DNA from 3 places in the Parashewanella tropica genome. Region 3 is predicted to be linked to each of the others. Evidence: predicted binding sites of a transcription regulator. Region 3 holds the regulator's gene; each other region holds the start of a gene.

Region 1 (6,265 bases), 1.5 Mb from region 3:
GCACAACTCTGGCACCGGGTAAAACGCCTCTTAACTCGTCAATCGGCATTAAATAAAGGAGTTCATCATCGAAACCAATAACTTCGGCGACCAATTCCCCGTCCATGGTTTCAATAGAGCATAAGCTGCCTACGGGTGCTCGGCAACCACTGGCTTCTAGCGTTAACCCGACAACTCGAACCAATTTACCGCTAGCTACGGCACGAAATGGCGTGACTTGCTGACAATATTGATCAAGCTGGTTCTTGAGCTTCTTGGATCTCTGTAGATTCATTTTGAGTTGGTACTTCTTGAGGAGAGATGTGTGTGGCTTTTTGAGTTTGCTCAAATAACGCTTGCTGGAGTTGTTTTTCTAACTGGAATTGTTGCTCAGTTAACGCCATTAAAACCGCTTCGGTTCTGTTTTTTACTTTTAGATCGACCGAGGATTTTTGACTTTCGATAAAACAATCGCCAACAGATAAAGAAGGGTCCGCTTCAAATTGCCACTGCTTTTTTTCAAGCATCGAGGCGCTATAAGCTTGCTCTACCAACTCAACATCTTGCGGATGTAAACGAATGTTCACTGGCTGATTTTTAAGAGGTAACGATTCAATCCCTTGTCGCAACACATTGTGGATATGCTGAGGATGAGTATTGATTTCGGTGGCAACAATGGCTTTAGCAAGATTCGTACTCAGCATTAGTAGGCTGGCTTCAATTTGAGAATCAACCACAGACAAAGGCTGCTCAATTTGTTGTACTAACTGCTCTAATCTTTGCAGCATTTCTTTGGCTTCAGTTAGACCTTGCTCAAGCCCTTGTTCCTTGCCTTGAGCAAAACCTTCTTCATGGCCTTTTTCCAAGCCTTCAAGCTTGCCTTTTTCTAGCCCTTGATTAAAGCCTTGTTGAAAACCTTGCTCTCTGGCTTCTTGCTCGGCTTGTTGTTGCAAAGCTTCGATTTCGGCTAACGTTGGTGGAGTAAAACTTTCTTCTTCAGCTTGCGGTAACGATTGTGCTTGGGTACGTCCGAATAGGTTTTGCTTTTCAGACTCGACCTCTGTTACATCAGGGATTTTCCAGTGCGCGAATTCTTCGGCAATAGCATCGGAATTAGAGGAACTCATCACCGCCTCCACCGCCTAACATGATTTCGCCACTTTCACTTAAACGACGAGCAACACCCAAAATTTCTTTTTGAGCAAGTTCAACTTCACTCAGGCGAATTGGCCCCATGGCATCAAGATCGTCTTGCAGTAATTCAGCTGCACGTTTCGACATATTGCCAAGTAACTTGTCTTTCAATGAGTCATCAGCACCTTTCAATGCCTTCATCAGTACTTCTTGCGGCACTTCACGCAATAACGCTTGAATACCACGGTCGTCAATATCCAATAAGTTTTCGAACACAAACATGAGATCTTGAATTTGCTGCGCCATTTCTTCGTCAGACTCACGCATGGTTTCCATCAACTGTGATTCAATAGCAGTATCCAGATAGTTCATGATGTCCGCAGCGGCTTTCAAGCCACCCATTTTCGCTGCTTGTGCACCACCTTGACCTGCGAACTGTTTTTCCATGATGTCGTTAAGTTCTTGCAATGCCGCTGGCTGTACTTCTTCTAAATTCGCGATTCTCATTAACAAGTCAACACGGGTATTTTCAGGGAATTGTGCAAAAATTTCTGCGGCTTGATCAGGCTCAAGATAAGACAATACGATGGTTTGGATTTGCGGGTGCTCATTTTGAATAATAGTCGCCACTTGACGTGCGTCCATCCACTTCAAGGAATCTAAGCCTTTAGCACCGCTGCCCATAATGATTTGTTCAATGATATTGCCCGCTTTATCTTCACCCAAGGCGGCCGTTAACGCTTTACGAACAAAATCCTCACTGTTAAAACCAATAGCTGAGAACTGCTGGATATCATCTAAGAAATGTTTGTGGACACCAATGACTTTTTCTTGACCAAAATCTTGAGTTGACGCCATCGCCATACCCAGTTGTTGAACTTGCTTTGGCTCAAGGTGGCGCAAAATTGACGCCGCATCGGCTTCACTTAAACTCAGCAATAAAATAGCGGCTTTTTCAACGCCCGTTAATGTACTGACATCAAACGATGCCGCTTCAGTATTAGACGGGCTTTCAATAATATCAGGCATCTTCTTCTTGTAACCAACTCTTAATTACTTGGGTAGACAACTCAGGTTCATTGGCCACCAGCGCACGAATGGCCTTGATCATATCATCATCTTTGTGAAGATCGGGGATTAAAATCGACCCATCATCCGCATAGCTGTATTCACCTTCGGATTTATTAATCAAACCTAAGGTTTCTTGTGCATATTGATCTTCGATTTCAGCCAGTTCACTACCCGGTATAATTTTTTCCAGTGGCTTATCACTTTCAGGGTGAACCATACGTTTAAACATTGGGCGCATAACTGTAAGGATCAATACCAATACCACAATCGCGGCCAATACAAATTTCACTACGCGCATGAACCAAGGTTGCTCCCAAAGTTCAGGCTTCGGTGCCGCTTCAAATTCATGTTGCATGAATGGTACGGTTACCACTTCTAACATATCACCACGAGCGGAGTTAAAACCAACCGCTCCTTCTAGCAAGCGACGAATATTAGCAAGTTCAGCTTCGGTGCGAGGCTCACGGTTGATTTGTCCATCTTCGCCAGCAGCACCTCTTTTGTAGTTAACGGCAACTGAAACACTAATACGTTGAATAATGCCAATTTGCTGACGTGTGTGGCTAATAGTGGTATCGACTTCAAAGTTACGTGTCGCTTCGCGGTGGGAGCTACCATTACGCTCTGCTGAACCTTCTTGAGTTAACTCGCTCACCTGCTCAGGAATTTCAGATTTTAACGGTGGCTGATTCGACAAAGCTCCCGGAATACCACCAACAAAGCCAGCACCAGAATTTGTTTCTAGGGTTTGCTCACTGCGAACTGCTGTTTGAGCAGGATTGTAGCGCTTGGCGGTTTGCTCTTTAGCCGTAAAGTCCATCCCCACATCCACTTGTGAGGTAAAGTTTTCAGGGCCAAGAATTGGGATCAAAATAGATTGAATTTTGTTGCGGTATTCATCTTCTTTAGACTGAACAATTTCAAGTTCACGACGCGCTCTGGCTGATACGCCGTCTTGACTACCCGAATTGAGCAAGCGACCAGCTGAATCAGTCACTGTTACTCGGCTTGGGTCTAGGTTTTGTACCGCTGATGCTACGATATCAACAATTGAATCAATTTCTTCTTGACCAAGACCACTTCGACGAGTTGTGATAACCACTGTTGCACTTGGCTGAGATTTACGACGCGCAAATACGTTTTCTTTCGGCAAAGCTAAAATCACTTTGGCACGAGTCACACTTTTTAACTCTTCGATTGCACGAGCAAGATTTTGTTCTTGACTGTGTTTCAGTCTGGCTTGCTCCATGCGTTGGCTAACGCCGAACCCGCTATCTTTGTTGAGAAAGTCGTCATTCTTGGTGCTGCTTTCAATACCTGAGCGGCTCAGTAGCAATTTAACTTCTTGGTATTTAGCTTCTGGGACTCGTACAACATCAACATCGAGTTGATATTCGATTTTATTTTTATCGAGTACATCTAACACTTGGATCAGTTCTTGGGTTTCCATTTTTCCAAGCGGACGATATTCATCTTCTGAGGCCAGCAATAACACAAAAACCGCTAATGCCAAACACACTGCCAGCCCCAAAATCATGGTGATTTGACGAAGGGTGTTCGAATTTCCAATACCATCTAGCATGCCTGACTTATGCTCTTGGTCTGCTCCAGCATTGGTTGTGCTGACTTCTGATGATTGGTTACCAACGGTGAGTTCTGTGCTCAAAATACTTACCTGCTTTACTGCTATTTATCTTTATTAAGCGATGACAATTTTCTACGCCATTAAACAGGCATGTTCATGATTTGCTTATAAGCGTCAACCAGCTTATTTCTCACTTGCACCGTGGCCTCAAATGCCACACTCGCCTTTTCACGCGCGATAACCGTATCCGACAGAGTTACCGAGGTATCTCCCATTTCTAAACGAGTAGATAAATCAGCAGAGTTAGCTTGCAATTGATTCACAGTGCCAATGGCATTGGAAAGCACTTCACCAAAATTTGATGAATTTACATTGTTAACTTCACGCATACCGTGAGTTTGCGGTGAAATTGAAGGAGTGATTTCTCCTTTCATAGTTTGCATCTCTGTATACAAAGAGCTAGCACCAATTTGCATGTTCGTCTCCCATGACTTTTTTTTGACGAGATGGAATTATGTGAGTGTTAAAGCAAAGGGTGTGCCAAGGTATTATAGGTTTGGATTTCCTTACCTATCAGAGCTTAAGTTCGTACCAACTACTTCGTCATATCTTGAAAATCAGATACTTGAACTCATATCTTTATTGAAAATATAAAAGGACGTTATCAATGAAGATCAATTTAAGAGATGTCACCAAAGACAATTGGGTCGATATAATCGAGTTGGAAATCACCAAAGAACAAGAAAATTTTGTCGCGCTCAATGCGGAGTCTATTGCTGCATCTAAATTTCATGAAGATTATGTAAATCGGGGAGTTTACCTTGAAAATGAACCCGTTGGTTTTATCCAGTATTACCCAAATCTTCCTGATAATAAGCCAAATGAAATTTTCATCGATCAGCTGATGATTGATGTGAATCATCAAGGCAAAGGCTATGGAACCATGGCTGTAGAGTTGGTATTAAAAGAAATAAAGGCAATACCCAACTGCCAATCCATCTCGCTTTGCTACGTTGAAGGTCACGATGTCATGAAAGCCTTCTTTGAACGCTTTGGGTTTCATGTGGTTGACCAAGACAAATTTGATGAAACCATTATGGAGTGGCATAAACCTTAACTGATTGCTAACCATGCCTGAATAGAATCATTCAGGCATAACATGCTGTTTATAAGGTATCTTAATCATTGCTACTCTTTGAAATATAAATTCTGAAGTTTCTGACACCCTTTACCCATAAATACTAAAACAACGGCACCAATCAATACTGGAGTGAACAGAAATCCCCAGCTTTGACCTGAAAGCATAATCAAAATGGGGTTAGCACCCGCTGGAGGATGAGTTGTTTTTGTAGCCAGAGCTAAAGTGAACGGGGTTACCGCTATATACTGTTCAAAAAACACCTTTTAAATCAATTGAAATGCATCACCAGCTAAAAAACACCCATGATTTTAGGTGGGAAAGAAATCCGATCCTAGCCGGTTTGCGATCATCATTTTCACCACAAGAAGCGATACCCGCTAGGGCGAGAAAGATCCTGATTATCTTGCTTTATTTTTATAAAAAACTGAACTACTCTTTACAGTTCAGCTTGAAAAGTGTCGTAGAAACACTCTAGAGAATATCGGTACGCGCTACAAACTCAAACATAAAGTTCGAGGTGAGTAGTATGAAGTACTCGACAAGTATACTGTGGCATTTGGTTGTAGTTTTGCTGCCATTTATTTTTTCTTCTCACATTTCTGCGCACCCTTTACAACGTGCACAACTCCCTAACGACATTAAATGGCATGACCTGTCATTAAACACACAAAAGAAACTCATAAAGCGAGATAATATCATTTCCCATACAGTATCTCAGCTGTTAAAACTATCAGATGATGTTGATGCAAATAGCCAAGAACTCAATGAATTTAGAGAGCGTCATAAATTTATACGCTTCATATTACACACAAAAGATCACCCTGATTTTGCTAATGTTCCACATATTGCATTTGCAAGTGAAGGTCGGATAACCGGATTCAGCCCTTCTATGACTATCAATATATATAACTTTAACGAAAAGGAAATAAACACAAGCCCACTAACAAAACACCAACGACGGCTGGGCTACCGCGCTTTATTACAAAAAGGGAATAAAGGAGTCAGAGATATTATCATTCATGAAATTGGCCACTTATTTAACCATACCGATCATAAAGGGGTTAAAGTTAAAACCTTTATTCGCGAAGAAGAGAAGCGTGCAGATCATTTTTTAATAAATATTCGAAAGCGATTATTGAAATTAAAAAACAATAAATTATTACCGGGAGGTGTTGGTTACTTGGTGAGTTCAACAATAGCGTTATGAAACAATGATATTTTCATTAGGGCGTTGAACATAAAGAGATCTTTAACACATTTAAGAGAGACTTTAGTTTACCAACAAAAATCGAAAAATATTTGTCTAATAGAGTATATTGAACATCAACGGGAACATTACCTATCGCCTTTGTTAT
Region 2 (6,265 bases), 1.5 Mb from region 3:
CCGGCAGCGGTATCAACAATTAATACGTCAAATTGCGTTCTCATTTCACTGAACGCTCGAATCAATCCAACGTGTTGAGCAGGAGTAAGCTCAACCATATTTTGTGAGCCTGATGTCGCAGGGATAATACCTATTCCCTTAGGGCCACGAACGATGACGTCATCTAATTCACTTTCACCAGTAAGTACATGAGAAAGATTCTTTTCAGCGCGGATACCTAACATGACATCTACGTTGGCCAAACCCAAATCGGCGTCCAGTATTAATACACGCTTGCCTTTTTCTGCAAGGGCGACTGCTGTATTAATGGAAACGCTGGTTTTACCAACACCACCTTTACCACCACTTACAGCAATAACTTTCACTTTTTCGTTATTTGGTTGATTCATCATACGTAAACCGCTTGCTTGATCTTGGGTCATAGCTTTACTCAAACTGTTAAAGCGAACTTGGCTTCGCTTTACCTGCTATAAAATCTGTCGTTAATCTTAGTAAAGTTCGTTATTGCGAACTTCCCAATCAGAATTCGTATTATGTACGAAATCGGGTTTTGATTCATCTAATACTGACAATGCTTGTTCGGCTAATTTGTAAGAATCTGCCACATGCATGTCTTCAGGAACCCGTTGTCCGTCTGTTACATATCCTAAGGAAAGTTGGTTTTCAATCACCACACTTAATGCCGCAGCTAATGAAACAGACTCATCTAATTTGGTTAATATCGCACCCGCCAATGGTACACGCTGAAAATGTTCTACAGCTTCTTGCAACACTCGACGTTGAGATGTTGCAGACAATACCAGATAATTTCGAATTGGTATGCGTTTATTTTCAGCTAAGTTGTCCAATTGTTGATATAGACGCAAATCTCTTTGCCCCATACCGGCTGTATCTATCAATACTAGTTTACGATTTCTAAATTGATACAGTATTTGTTCTAACTCATTTAGGTCATGAGCAAGCTTTACTGGACACCCCATAATTTTGCCATAAGTTGCCAGCTGCTCATAGGCTCCAATGCGATAATGATCCATTGTAACCAAGGCTACTTGATCACTGCCATGTTTAGCAGCAAATCGAGCTGCAATTTTAGCTAGACTGGTTGTTTTACCAACACCTGTTGGTCCTACTAGTGCAACAACCCCACCACGATTAACAATATCGTCACCTTGGTTGTCGAGTAAATTAGCTAAGCTTCTTGGTAATGCGCTCACCAACTCCGCTGGCGAGTAGTGAGAAGCCAATTCAGCAAGTTGCTTGGCAAGCGGCATAGAAAATTCAGCTTCGATTAACTTGCTTTCTAGCATAGAGCCAACTGGGTCAACACGTTGTTTTTGCTCATTTAGCAAGCTTGAAACTTGATGAGTCAATAAGTTACGTAACGATGCAAGCTCATCACGCATCTGCTGCATTTCATTATTGGTAGTTGGAGCTGCTTTGTTTTTTTCTGGGCTTGGAGTGAAGGTCGCAGCTTGAGGTTGTTGCTGCTTAGCCTCTTCCATACCTCTTGCCCAAGCAGGCAACTCCATTTCTTCTTGTTTTTGTTGCTTATGTTGTTGCAGTTTAGAGTGTTGGCGCTCAAGCAATGCTTGCAGTGAATCCGCTGGCGACGATGCTTGTTGAGACGCCGATGCTGAAGGCTTACGCTTTTGGCCAAGTGAAACTTTGTCACCCGACAAACTTCTGAATCCTGATTGTGATTTTGCTTTAGTCACAGTTTCTGCAGGTTGAGGGATTTTAGGCTTAGGCTCGTCATAGTCCACAGCCGCAACCACTTCGATTCCATTATCCACTTTTTTGTTCGACATTATTACAGCATCCGCCCCTAATGCATCTTTAACTTGGGCTAGTACACTGCGCATATCTTTAGCAAAAAATCGTTTAATCTTCACGGTTACTTCCTCTATTGACCGACTGCTGACACAATTCGGATTTGTTTCTCATCCGGCACTTCCTGATAGGAAATGACTCTCAAGCTCGGAATGGTGTGCTTAACAAATCTCGATAAGGTCGAGCGTAACATTCCTGACGTCAACAATATGGCGGGCTGACCGATTAACTCTTGCTGCTGTGCCGCGTCTGTAAGTGACTGCTGCATGCGTTCTGCAAGGCCCGGTTCGATGTTTGGCCCATCACCACCTGTTGCCTGCATAGACTGATGCAACATCTGTTCCAACTCTGGAGCCAATGTTATGACAGGGACTTCAGGTTCTGGTCCAGCAATCTCTTGAACTATCATTCGTTTCAATGCGATACGTACCGCAGCGGTCAATACTTCGGTGTCCTGACTCTTAGGCGCGTACTCTATCAAGGTCTGAACTATGGTTCTTTGATCTCGAATCGACACGCCTTCTTCCAGTAAGTTCTGCATCACTTTAACCACCACACCAAGCGACAATACTTCTGGAATAAAGCCATCCACCAATTTAGGAGAGTTCTTCTTCAGAATATCCAGCAACTGCTGTACTTCTTCATAACCAAGAAGCTTGGCGGCGTTATTGGTTAATAACTGGCTGATATGAGTCGCAACAACAGTGGCAGCATCTACTACCGTATAACCTAATGTTTGAGCATGTTCTCGCTGTTGCGGATTGATCCAAACCGCTTCTAAACCAAAGGCAGGATCTTTGGTCATGGTTCCATCAAGTTGGCCATATACTTGCCCAGGATTAATAGCCAGCTCACAATCATGTTGAATTTCAGACTCACCAACCACAACACCCATTAAAGAGATTTGATAGCTATTCGGTGATAAATCCAAGTTGTCTCTAATATGCACTGCAGGAACTAAGAAACCAAACTCTTGAGAAAGCTTTTTACGAACGCCTTTGATCCTGGTTAACAGTTCACCGTCTTGGCTTTTATCAACAAGAGGGATCAGTCTGTATCCGACTTCAAGACCAATCACGTCCACATGGCGAACATCGTCCCAACCAAGCTCTTTTGTTTCGGCTTCTTTGGGCTCTAAAGCTTCAGCATCTGCCAGTTCTTCAGCTTGTTGTAAACGTTGTTGGTTACGACGATAAACAAAATAAGCCGCCCCCCCCGTAAACAAACCAAAGCTTAAGAATGCGAGATGTGGCATACCCGGAACTAAGCCCATTACCGTCAATAAGCTGGCTGCGATGGCTAGGGATTTATGATTGTCAAACATCTGACTCATCATCATGGTGCCCATGTCACCCGATTCATTTTGACGCGTCACCATTAATGCAGCAGCAATAGAAAGTAACAGCCCCGGAATTTGTGCCACTAGACCGTCACCAATGGTAAGCAGAGTATAGATTTCTACAGCACTGGATAAGTCCAAACCATGCTGCACCATACCGATAACAAAGCCACCAAGGATATTGATGATAAGGATCATAATGCCTGCAATGGCATCACCTTTTACGAATTTTGACGCACCATCCATCGCCCCATAAAAGTCGGCCTCTCGGGTTACTTCGCTACGACGAATACGCGCTTGGTCTTGGTCGATAATGCCAGCGTTTAAGTCCGCATCAATCGCCATCTGCTTACCTGGCATTGCATCCAAGGTAAAGCGAGCACTTACCTCTGCAATACGTCCAGCACCTTTGGTTACAACCACAAAGTTGATGATGATCAGAATTATAAAGACCACCAAACCTACGGCGTAGTTACCACCAATTACTACGTTACCGAAGGCTTCAATGACTTTACCTGCGGCATCGCCACCATTGTGACCTTCGAGTAATACCACACGAGTAGAAGCAACGTTCAGCGCAAGACGTAATAAGGTCGCCACCAGAAGCACAGCTGGAAAGGCTGCAAAATCCAGAGGTCTATTTGAATAAATGGCCACCAGCATAACCACTAAAGCCAGTGCGATGTTGAAAGAAAACAAGGTATCTAATAGCAATGCAGGCATTGGTAGAATAATCATTGCCATCGCGGCGAGCACGAGCAATGGAGTACCAATCCCTTTTATATTTGCGGCATTTAACTGTTTAAAACGACCTAATACGGCATTCATTCAAAAAACCAATGTTTGACACTTTTTCAAGAATGTTGATTAAAAAGCAAGGAACAAGCCAACATGTTGGCACTGACATTAATCGTTTAATATCCAAACAAATGAGTTAACCTAAAATATCAGTTGGCTACGTTCTCAAGCGTAGAAAAAATGATTGATGGCAAGGCGTAGCTTGCAGCAAGTAGTTACTCTACTTGCAAAAGTTACAACGCCGCTAGCAGACATTTTAGCAAGCTTGTGGGCGTAGAGCGTTTATCTATTCGACGAATGGTGAAACGATGAAATTATTGCTAACTCAAACAGATATTAATTTAGTGCGCGTTCAACTGATTTTTTTAGGGTCATAGTTCACAAAATTAGTTAAGAAACTCTAAAGCGTGCCGATAGCAAATTACGGTTTGTTTTTCTGTAGCAGTAATATGAAGAGTACCCTGTCGATTCGATCTTTAGTCTTGCTCTGCTTAGCGTTTATATTTTTGTCTGTTTTAGTGTTTACCTTTTGGTTTAATGCCAGTACCCAAAGGGAAAACCTAGAAGAGTTTGCTCAACGCCACACTCACAGTGTCACAAAATCCTATTTTGACTCTCTCAACGCCATGATGTTGACGGGTAGTATTAGCAATCGGGAGATGATCCGTGAGCGCTTAATTGCAGAAGATGAAATCAACGACATCCGTATTATTCGCTCTCCTGCATTAAGTAAAGTCTTTGGCGCTGGATTAGCGAGTGAACAAGTACAAGACACGTTGGATCAACGCGGCATCAGTGGTCAAATTATTAATGAAATTCGTGAAACAGCCAACGGACGTATACTGACCCGTATTGAACCTATCTTAGCGCAATCAAACTATCAAGGTGTCAACTGCCTTGGATGTCACCAAGTTCCTGAAAACACCCAATTAGGTGCATTGAGAATCGACTACTCTTTAGCCGCTGAAGATAAAGCTTTGACCAAGAGCCTTTGGACTACGGGTACCGTTCAGTTTGCTTTATTTTTTGCCGCCTTCATCTTTACGGCCTTTATTTTAAACCGTGTTGTTATTGCTCGCTTACGAAAGCTTCGTCACCTAATGAGTACTATTTCCGAAACGTCAGATTTAACATTACAGCTTAACGATAATCGTGACGATGAAATTGGCTCCGTTTCATCAGCTTTCAACCAAATGGTTAAACAAATTAACGATACCTTATGCTCAGTAGTATCTAATGCCAAGCAAGTAACCCAATCCGCGATTGATATTAACTCTATGGCTAACACTACCAAAAAAGAAGTTCAGGCACAGAAATACAACACAGACCAAATGGCCACGGCCATGACGGAAATGGCAGCCTCTGCTGAGCAAGTAAGATGTAATGCAGAAAGTACAGCCTCTCACTCTCAACAAACCAATGAACTTGCCATTAATGGTGAAAGTCAAACCCATGATGCCGTGAGTGCCATTGAAGGTTTGAGCCAAGAAGTACAACACGGTGCCATGAGAATTCAGCAGCTTGAACAACGAACCGATGAAGTGGCAGCTGTGTTATCAGTAATTTCAGGAATAGCTGAGCAGACCAACCTACTCGCGTTAAATGCAGCGATTGAAGCAGCTCGTGCAGGTGAACAAGGTCGTGGATTTGCAGTAGTAGCCGATGAGGTAAGAACACTCGCATCTCGTACCCAAGAATCTACTGAAGACATTCGCCGTACCATAGAAGGCTTAAAAGAAGAAACTTCTGATTGTGTTGCAGTAATGAACACGGCATCTGAGTTAGCACAACAGCAGGTTGAATCCATTCAAAGTGTCGCGGTTGAACTGAAGCAAATCTCTGACGCAGTAAATCAAATTTGTGAATTAAATACTCAAATGGAAACTGCGGCTTCAGAGCAAAGCCGAGTAGCGGAATCCATCAACAATAACGTAATTGAAATTGCTAACTCGACTGATACTACTTCTGATGATGCAAAAAATACTGCTGCTATTGCTGAGCATTTATTGGATATGGCGGGTCAGTTAGAAGAAAGCGCTAAGCAATTTAAATTGAAGATGTAGCTTGCTACTCACTTCACAAACAAGGGAGGCAACATTTTGCTTCCCTTTTCTATTATTGTTTATTGTAAAGCGCTCCCAATTTCCCCATTACTGATCGCGCTTTTCCTTATAAAACTCATAATTTGGCGAAAATTGAATATCACCTTCATAAATATCATCATAATCTTTTAATTGCTCTGGCGTTTTAATTCTAAGTAGTTGAGACAAAGTTCGATAAACACTCTGTTGCTTTTGC
Region 3 (6,265 bases):
ATGGCTGCAATCATCGATCAAGAGTCTAAACTCTTAGGTGTATTTACCGATGGTGATTTACGTCGCGTGATTGATGCTGAAGTGGATTTAAGACAAACCCCTATTTCTGAGGTCATGACGCCTAACTGTATTACAACAAGCAAAAATGTTTTGGCAGCAGAAGCACTTAAGTTAATGGATGAGAAAAACATTAATGGACTGATAGTAGTGGATGACGCACAATGTCCTATTGGAGCATTAAATATGCTTGATATGGTCAAATCTGGAGTAATTTAACTGTGACTATGATGCCAACCTTATACGGTGACGTAACTCAAACCGTGTGGAATAAAGCACAACAAATTAAGCTGATCATTTTTGATGTTGATGGGGTGTTTTCTGATGGTCGCATTTACTTGAGTAATAGCGGTGAAGAGTTAAAAGCGTTCCATACGCGTGATGGTTTCGGAGTGCGGTCACTACTGAATGCTGGTTTTCACCTAGCCGTGATCACGGGTCGTAAATCACAACTGCTTGAAAATAGAATGACAGCACTCGGCGTTGAGCATATCTATCAAGGTATTGATGACAAGTTGGTACCTTTTAATGAATTGCTGAGTAAATTTGAACTGGAACCCCAACAGGTGGCTTATATCGGTGACGATATGGTTGACCTACCTGTAATGAAGCAGGTTGGGTTATCGGTGTCAGTGGCCGATGGTCATCCTTATGTTAAACAACAGGTCGACATGGTGACCTCGATAAATGGCGGTCATGGTGCCGTTCGCGAATTGGCCGATTTAATTTTAGAATCACAAGGATTGTTTGAATCGGCTCAAGGAATGAGTGTATGAACCGAGTGACCCTTGCCATCATATTGTTTTTCAGTACCGCATTAGTACTGTATTGGCAGGTGCAGCAAAAACAAGGTGAAAAAGTTGCGCTAGGTCCTCAAATTGAGCGACCTGATTACATGGCGACCGAGCTTAACAGTATTTCCTACGATAAGCAGGGACGGTTAAGCAGTCAAGTAACAGCAAAACACATGGAACATTACGCGACAAGAGATACGACATTATTTACAGAGCCTGTATATTTACTTTACGGTGATTCGAATGAGAGTCCTTGGCGCATCTCGGCTAAAGAAGGCCGCTTAAAAAAAGATGACACTCAAAAAGCTTATTTAGATTGGAATGTGAAGTTAGAAGCGGTTGGGAAAAAAGAGCCCCTTCAAAGTGTCAGTACTCGCTATGTTGAGTTGGATTTAGACAAAAAAATCATGACCACGGATGCGATGGTTTACATTAAAGGCAATGGATTTAACAGCCAAGGTAAAGGGCTATATGCCGACTTAAACCGTGAGACGGTACGCTTAAACGATCAGGTAACAGGAACCTATGAAGCGAATAAATAATATACTGCTGGTGGCATTTTGCTCGGTAATGACGTTCTCTACCGTAGCCAAGCAGGATGATTTGAAGCAAGATTTAAGTATTAGTGCGAAAAGCCAAACCGGCGATTTAAAAAACAATAAATTGTCGTATTTTGGTAACGTCAAAATTATCCAAGGCAGTATTAAAATTCATGCCGACGAACTGAGTGCCGTTAATGATGAAAAAAATGGCCACAAAGTGTTTATCGCCAAAGGTAAGCCGGCAACGTTTTCGCAAATATTAGATACGGGTGAATTGGGCACAGCCAGTGCCGTAAGTATTCGTTACGACAATATCAGTGGTGATTTAGTCCTTAAAGGCGGTGCTGAGTTAGATATCGGTGGCAGTAAAATGAAGGCGGAAACGATCCGCTACAATATTGCTAACCAACACGTTACCGCAGCGAGCTCTGGTAAAGGCAGCGACCGAGTACAGACCATTATTCCTGCTGAAAATTATCAAAATGCGCGTAAAAAAGACAAAAAGTCTGCGCCATCATCGAACACACCAGCTGAGAAGAAGCAATGACTCAGAAAACTCTGACAGCAAAACATCTTGCAAAAAGCTATAAATCTAGACAAGTGGTGAAGGATGTCAGTTTATCCGTAAAAACAGGGCAAATCGTCGGTTTACTGGGCCCAAATGGTGCGGGTAAAACCACCACCTTTTATATGGTGGTAGGATTGGTAAAAAGTGATAAAGGTGAGATCTTTATCGATAGCGATGATCTCACGCTTGATCCTATGCATATGCGCGCTCGGAAGGGGATTGGTTATCTTCCGCAAGAAGCCAGTATTTTCCGTAAGCTCTCGGTTTACGATAACATCATGGCCGTATTGCAAATGCGGGCATCGCTCAATCAACGCCAACGGGAAGAGCAACTAGAGCACTTACTTGAAGAATTTCATATCACCCATATTCGTGACAGCCTTGGCATGGCATTATCGGGTGGTGAACGTCGCCGAGTCGAAATTGCCCGCGCGTTGGCAGCGAATCCGCAATTTATTTTGCTGGATGAGCCATTTGCCGGGGTTGACCCTATCTCTGTCATTGATATTAAAAAGATCATTGAGCAGCTCAGAGACCGTGGTTTAGGTGTATTGATCACAGACCACAATGTCCGAGAAACACTGGATGTCTGTGAACATGCCTATATTGTGAGCCACGGCAGTTTGATTGCCGAAGGTACGCCAGAGGAAATCCTCGATGATAAGCATGTACGTGAAGTGTACTTAGGAGAGCAATTCACGTTATAGTGATGATTATTTGGGAACCCTTATAGGGAGTCCTGCTATGCGCCAACAAGAACAATAAGAAGGACAAGCGGTAACTATGAAAGCGTCACTCCAGCTTAAGTTAGGACAACAGCTCACCATGACGCCCCAGCTGCAACAAGCCATACGCTTGCTACAGCTTTCATCATTAGAGCTACATCAAGAAGTTCAGCAGGCTCTTGAATCTAATCCTTTGTTGGAATTAGAAGAAGAGTTAGCCTCGGCTAATGCTGAGTCCGTAACAGCATCTGAGGCTGAGCAAGATATAGTCATAAAGCAAGATGATAATGCGGACATTGCTGAGCCAGTAACGCCTGATACCGCTGAGACTTTAACCCAAGAAAAGCTCACTGAAGAGCTGCCCATGGATACGACTTGGGATGAAACCTTTACCGCTATGCCTACCTCGGGTAGTGGTGCTTTACCGGCTGACGATCTTCCGTTTCAAGGTGAAACCAGTGATGGACTATACGAGCATCTTGAATGGCAAAAAAATCTTACTCCGTTTTCTAGTACTGATTATGGTATTGCGACCGCCATTATTGAGGCCATTGATGAACGAGGGTATTTGACTCAATCGCTTGAAGATATTTTAGAAGCAATGGGCGACCCTGAGATTGAAATGGATGAAGTGGAAGCGGTATTAAAGCGAGTACAACATTTTGATCCCATTGGTGTTGCGGCTCGAGATGTACCAGAATGCTTATTATTACAATTGTCTCAGTTTGATGAGGCAACGCCGTATTTAGCCGAAGCCAAACACATTATTAAAGATCATATTGACTTGATTGCCGTTCGTGACTTTCGATCTTTGTTGAAAAAAACTAAGCTTAGAGAACCACAGTTAAAAGCAGCGATGAGTTTGATCCAAAGTTTAGACCCAAGACCGGGTTTAAACATTGGCCGTAAAGAAGATGAGTATGTTATTCCTGATGTATCCGTGATGAAAAAGAATGGGCGTTGGCAAGTGGAGTTAAATCCCGATGCGATGCCGAAAATCGGACTCAATCAGCAATACGCAGCATTAGCGAAAACCAGTCGTAGCAGTAGTGATACCCAATTTGTTCGTGGTCATCTTCAAGATGCTAAGTGGTTTATTAAAAGTTTAGAAAGTCGCAACGATACCTTATTAAAAGTGTGCAATTGTATCGTCAAAAATCAGGTCAACTTTTTTGAGCATGGCCCAGAAGCCATGAAAGCCATGATTTTGAATGATGTGGCCGAAGAAATCGAGATGCATGAATCGACCATTTCACGAGTGACGACACAAAAATACATGCACACGCCGAGAGGGATTTTTGAACTGAAGTACTTTTTCTCTAGCCATGTGGGTACTGACGATGGCGGAGAATGTTCTTCCACAGCAATTCGTGCTCTTATTAAAAAGCTAGTAGCTGAAGAAAATCAGAAGAAGCCACTCAGTGATAATAAAATAGCGCAATTACTTGGAGAACAAGGGATCAAAGTAGCAAGACGTACCATCGCCAAGTATCGAGAGGCAATGATGATCCCACCATCAAATCAGCGCAAAAGTTTATGATCACATAAACGTCAGCTAACAACGACAGGAGGCAATGGATATGCAAATCCGGATCAATGGTCAACAAAATGGTCAGCAGTTGGATGTTACTGAATCACTAAAAGAATACGTCAGCGGTAAAATGGCAAAACTTGAACGTCATTTCGAACAGATCAATAATGTGCGCGTCGTGCTAAATGTTCGAAAATCGAATCAAACCGCTGAAGCCAGTTTGATATTAAATGGCAAAGAAGCCTATGCCAAATCACAACATGATGATATGTATACTGCCATTGATTTGTTAATGGCAAAGCTCGATCGTCAAGTGATCAAACATAAAGAGAAGTTGATAAAACATTAACGATGGAATTAAACATCATTTTAAAGCCAGAATGCACAACCTGTGCGACGCCTGGCAGTAAGAAGAAAGTACTGGAAATGATCAGTGACTTGGTTGCTTCTCAGTATCCAGAGCTTTCTTCTCAAGAAATCTTTGAGAGCCTCCTCGCCCGTGAAAAAATGGGCAGTACGGGCATTGGAAATGGTATTGCGATCCCACATGGTCGATTAGACAACATCGATACTCCGATTGCAGTATTGATCAAATGTGAGCAGCCCATCGCCTTTGAAGCCATCGATAAGCAACCTGTGGATATCTTGTTTGCGCTATTGGTTCCTTCTGATCAGTGTCAAGAGCATCTTAGTACCTTATCAGCAATGGCTGAAAAACTCAGCGATAAGCAAACTCTCAAACAGTTACGTCGTATTAATGACGAGCAAGAACTTTATCAGGTGATTACTGGATGAAATTAGTCATTGTTTCGGGTCGAAGTGGGTCGGGTAAATCGGTAGCACTTAAAGTACTTGAGGATCTAGGCTATTACTGTGTTGATAATCTACCGATGAGTTTGTTAGGTGGATTAATTGAAGAGCTAAAACCGACTCAAGAGCTGGTAGCGATCAGTGTCGATGTCCGTAATCTACCTGAACAAGACAAAGTATTTGAGCAACAACTGAAAAGTTTCATTGATATTGAGATCCTCAGTTTCTTTATCAGTTCTAATGATGAGGTTTTACTTAAACGATATACCGAAACAAGACGATTGCATCCGCTGGCCTATCAATGCAAAAACTTACCCGAAGCGATTCGTATTGAAGGTGAGCTATTGTCAGGCATGTCTAAGATGATGGATCACTTTATAGATACTTCAGAAACCAATGCTTATCAGCTCAGTGATAAAATCCGAGAGGTTTTGCTTGGTAGAGTCGAGCAAGAGCTGGTGATCAATGTGGAGTCTTTCGGTTTCAAACACGGTCGTCCTAATGATGCTGACTTTATGTTTGACGTTCGATTTCTTCCGAATCCTCATTGGGAAGAAGCCCTTAGACCATTCACTGGGCTTGATAAACCTGTTCAAGATTTTTTGAATGCTCAACCTGAAGTGAATAAGTTTATCTGGCAAATTGCCAATTTGATTGATACTTGGCTACCTCAACTTGAACGGAATAATCGTAGCTATCTGACCATTGCGATTGGCTGTACAGGTGGGCAACACCGTTCTGTGTTTGTGGCTGAGCAGCTTGGTGAGCATTTGAATAAAAATAATCGTAATGTCGAGGTTCGTCATAAGGAACTGGTGAATGCCGACGCTTGAAAAAGAAGTTCTGATTTGCAATAAGCTGGGCTTACATGCAAGAGCAGCCACTAAACTAGCCGTATTAGCCTCAGAATTTGATGCCGAAGTGACGCTCAAGCAAGGTGATAAATCGGCATCAGCTTCAAGTGTTTTGGGATTGTTGATGCTGGAATCTGGCATGGGAAAAACCATTAAAGTTATTGCTACAGGAAAAGATGCTAAAGCGGCTTTAAATGCCGTTTGTCAGCTGATTGATGATAAGTTTGAAGAGGCTTGTTGAACTAGAACCTCATTAAAAGGATGATAGATGAAAGGATTTATCGCGTTACTTTTGATTAGCTTGTTGGCGGCTTGTTCTAGTCATTCAAAGCCTGAGTTTAATACTCCTCTTGCATCCAATGTAAAAGTGCCTCAAAACTACGA

Evidence for each region. The regulator sigma-54, encoded in region 3, starts transcription at its own class of promoters, with help from an activator protein. The targets are predictions, from matches to a motif close to GTTGGCACGNNNNTNGNNT.
Region 1: fliE (flagellar hook-basal body complex protein FliE) is a predicted target of sigma-54. The motif match lies at 4,296-4,314, and genes of this name have one in related genera.
Region 2: flhA (flagellar biosynthesis protein FlhA) is a predicted target of sigma-54. The motif match lies at 4,042-4,060, and genes of this name have one in related genera.

The regions. Positions count from the first base shown of each region.
Region 1 is NZ_CP037951.1:3,075,644-3,081,908, forward strand. Features, by position in the region: gene fliI (flagellar protein export ATPase FliI) at 1-274, opposite strand, end outside; gene fliH (flagellar assembly protein FliH) at 234-1,106, opposite strand; gene fliG (flagellar motor switch protein FliG) at 1,093-2,142, opposite strand; gene fliF (flagellar basal-body MS-ring/collar protein FliF) at 2,135-3,850, opposite strand; gene fliE (flagellar hook-basal body complex protein FliE) at 3,910-4,245, opposite strand; gene E2H97_RS13560 (GNAT family N-acetyltransferase) at 4,437-4,886, shown strand; partial or broken gene E2H97_RS13565 (HPP family protein) at 4,958-5,170, opposite strand; gene E2H97_RS13570 (hypothetical protein) at 5,479-6,117, shown strand; gene E2H97_RS13575 (fatty acid hydroxylase family protein) at 6,246-6,265, opposite strand, start outside.
Region 2 is NZ_CP037951.1:3,051,791-3,058,055, forward strand. Features, by position in the region: gene E2H97_RS13420 (MinD/ParA family protein) at 1-422, opposite strand, end outside; gene flhF (flagellar biosynthesis GTPase FlhF) at 489-1,892, opposite strand; gene flhA (flagellar biosynthesis protein FlhA) at 1,904-3,997, opposite strand; gene E2H97_RS13435 (methyl-accepting chemotaxis protein) at 4,417-6,030, shown strand; gene E2H97_RS13440 (LamG-like jellyroll fold domain-containing protein) at 6,118-6,265, opposite strand, start outside.
Region 3 is NZ_CP037951.1:335,073-341,337, forward strand. Features, by position in the region: gene E2H97_RS01450 (KpsF/GutQ family sugar-phosphate isomerase) at 1-276, shown strand, start outside; gene kdsC (3-deoxy-manno-octulosonate-8-phosphatase KdsC) at 288-833, shown strand; gene lptC (LPS export ABC transporter periplasmic protein LptC) at 830-1,393, shown strand; gene lptA (lipopolysaccharide transport periplasmic protein LptA) at 1,377-1,940, shown strand; gene lptB (LPS export ABC transporter ATP-binding protein) at 1,937-2,668, shown strand; gene E2H97_RS01475 (RNA polymerase factor sigma-54) at 2,745-4,226, shown strand; gene hpf (ribosome hibernation-promoting factor, HPF/YfiA family) at 4,267-4,566, shown strand; gene ptsN (PTS IIA-like nitrogen regulatory protein PtsN) at 4,569-5,012, shown strand; gene rapZ (RNase adapter RapZ) at 5,009-5,860, shown strand; gene E2H97_RS01495 (HPr family phosphocarrier protein) at 5,847-6,122, shown strand; gene E2H97_RS01500 (hypothetical protein) at 6,150-6,265, shown strand, end outside.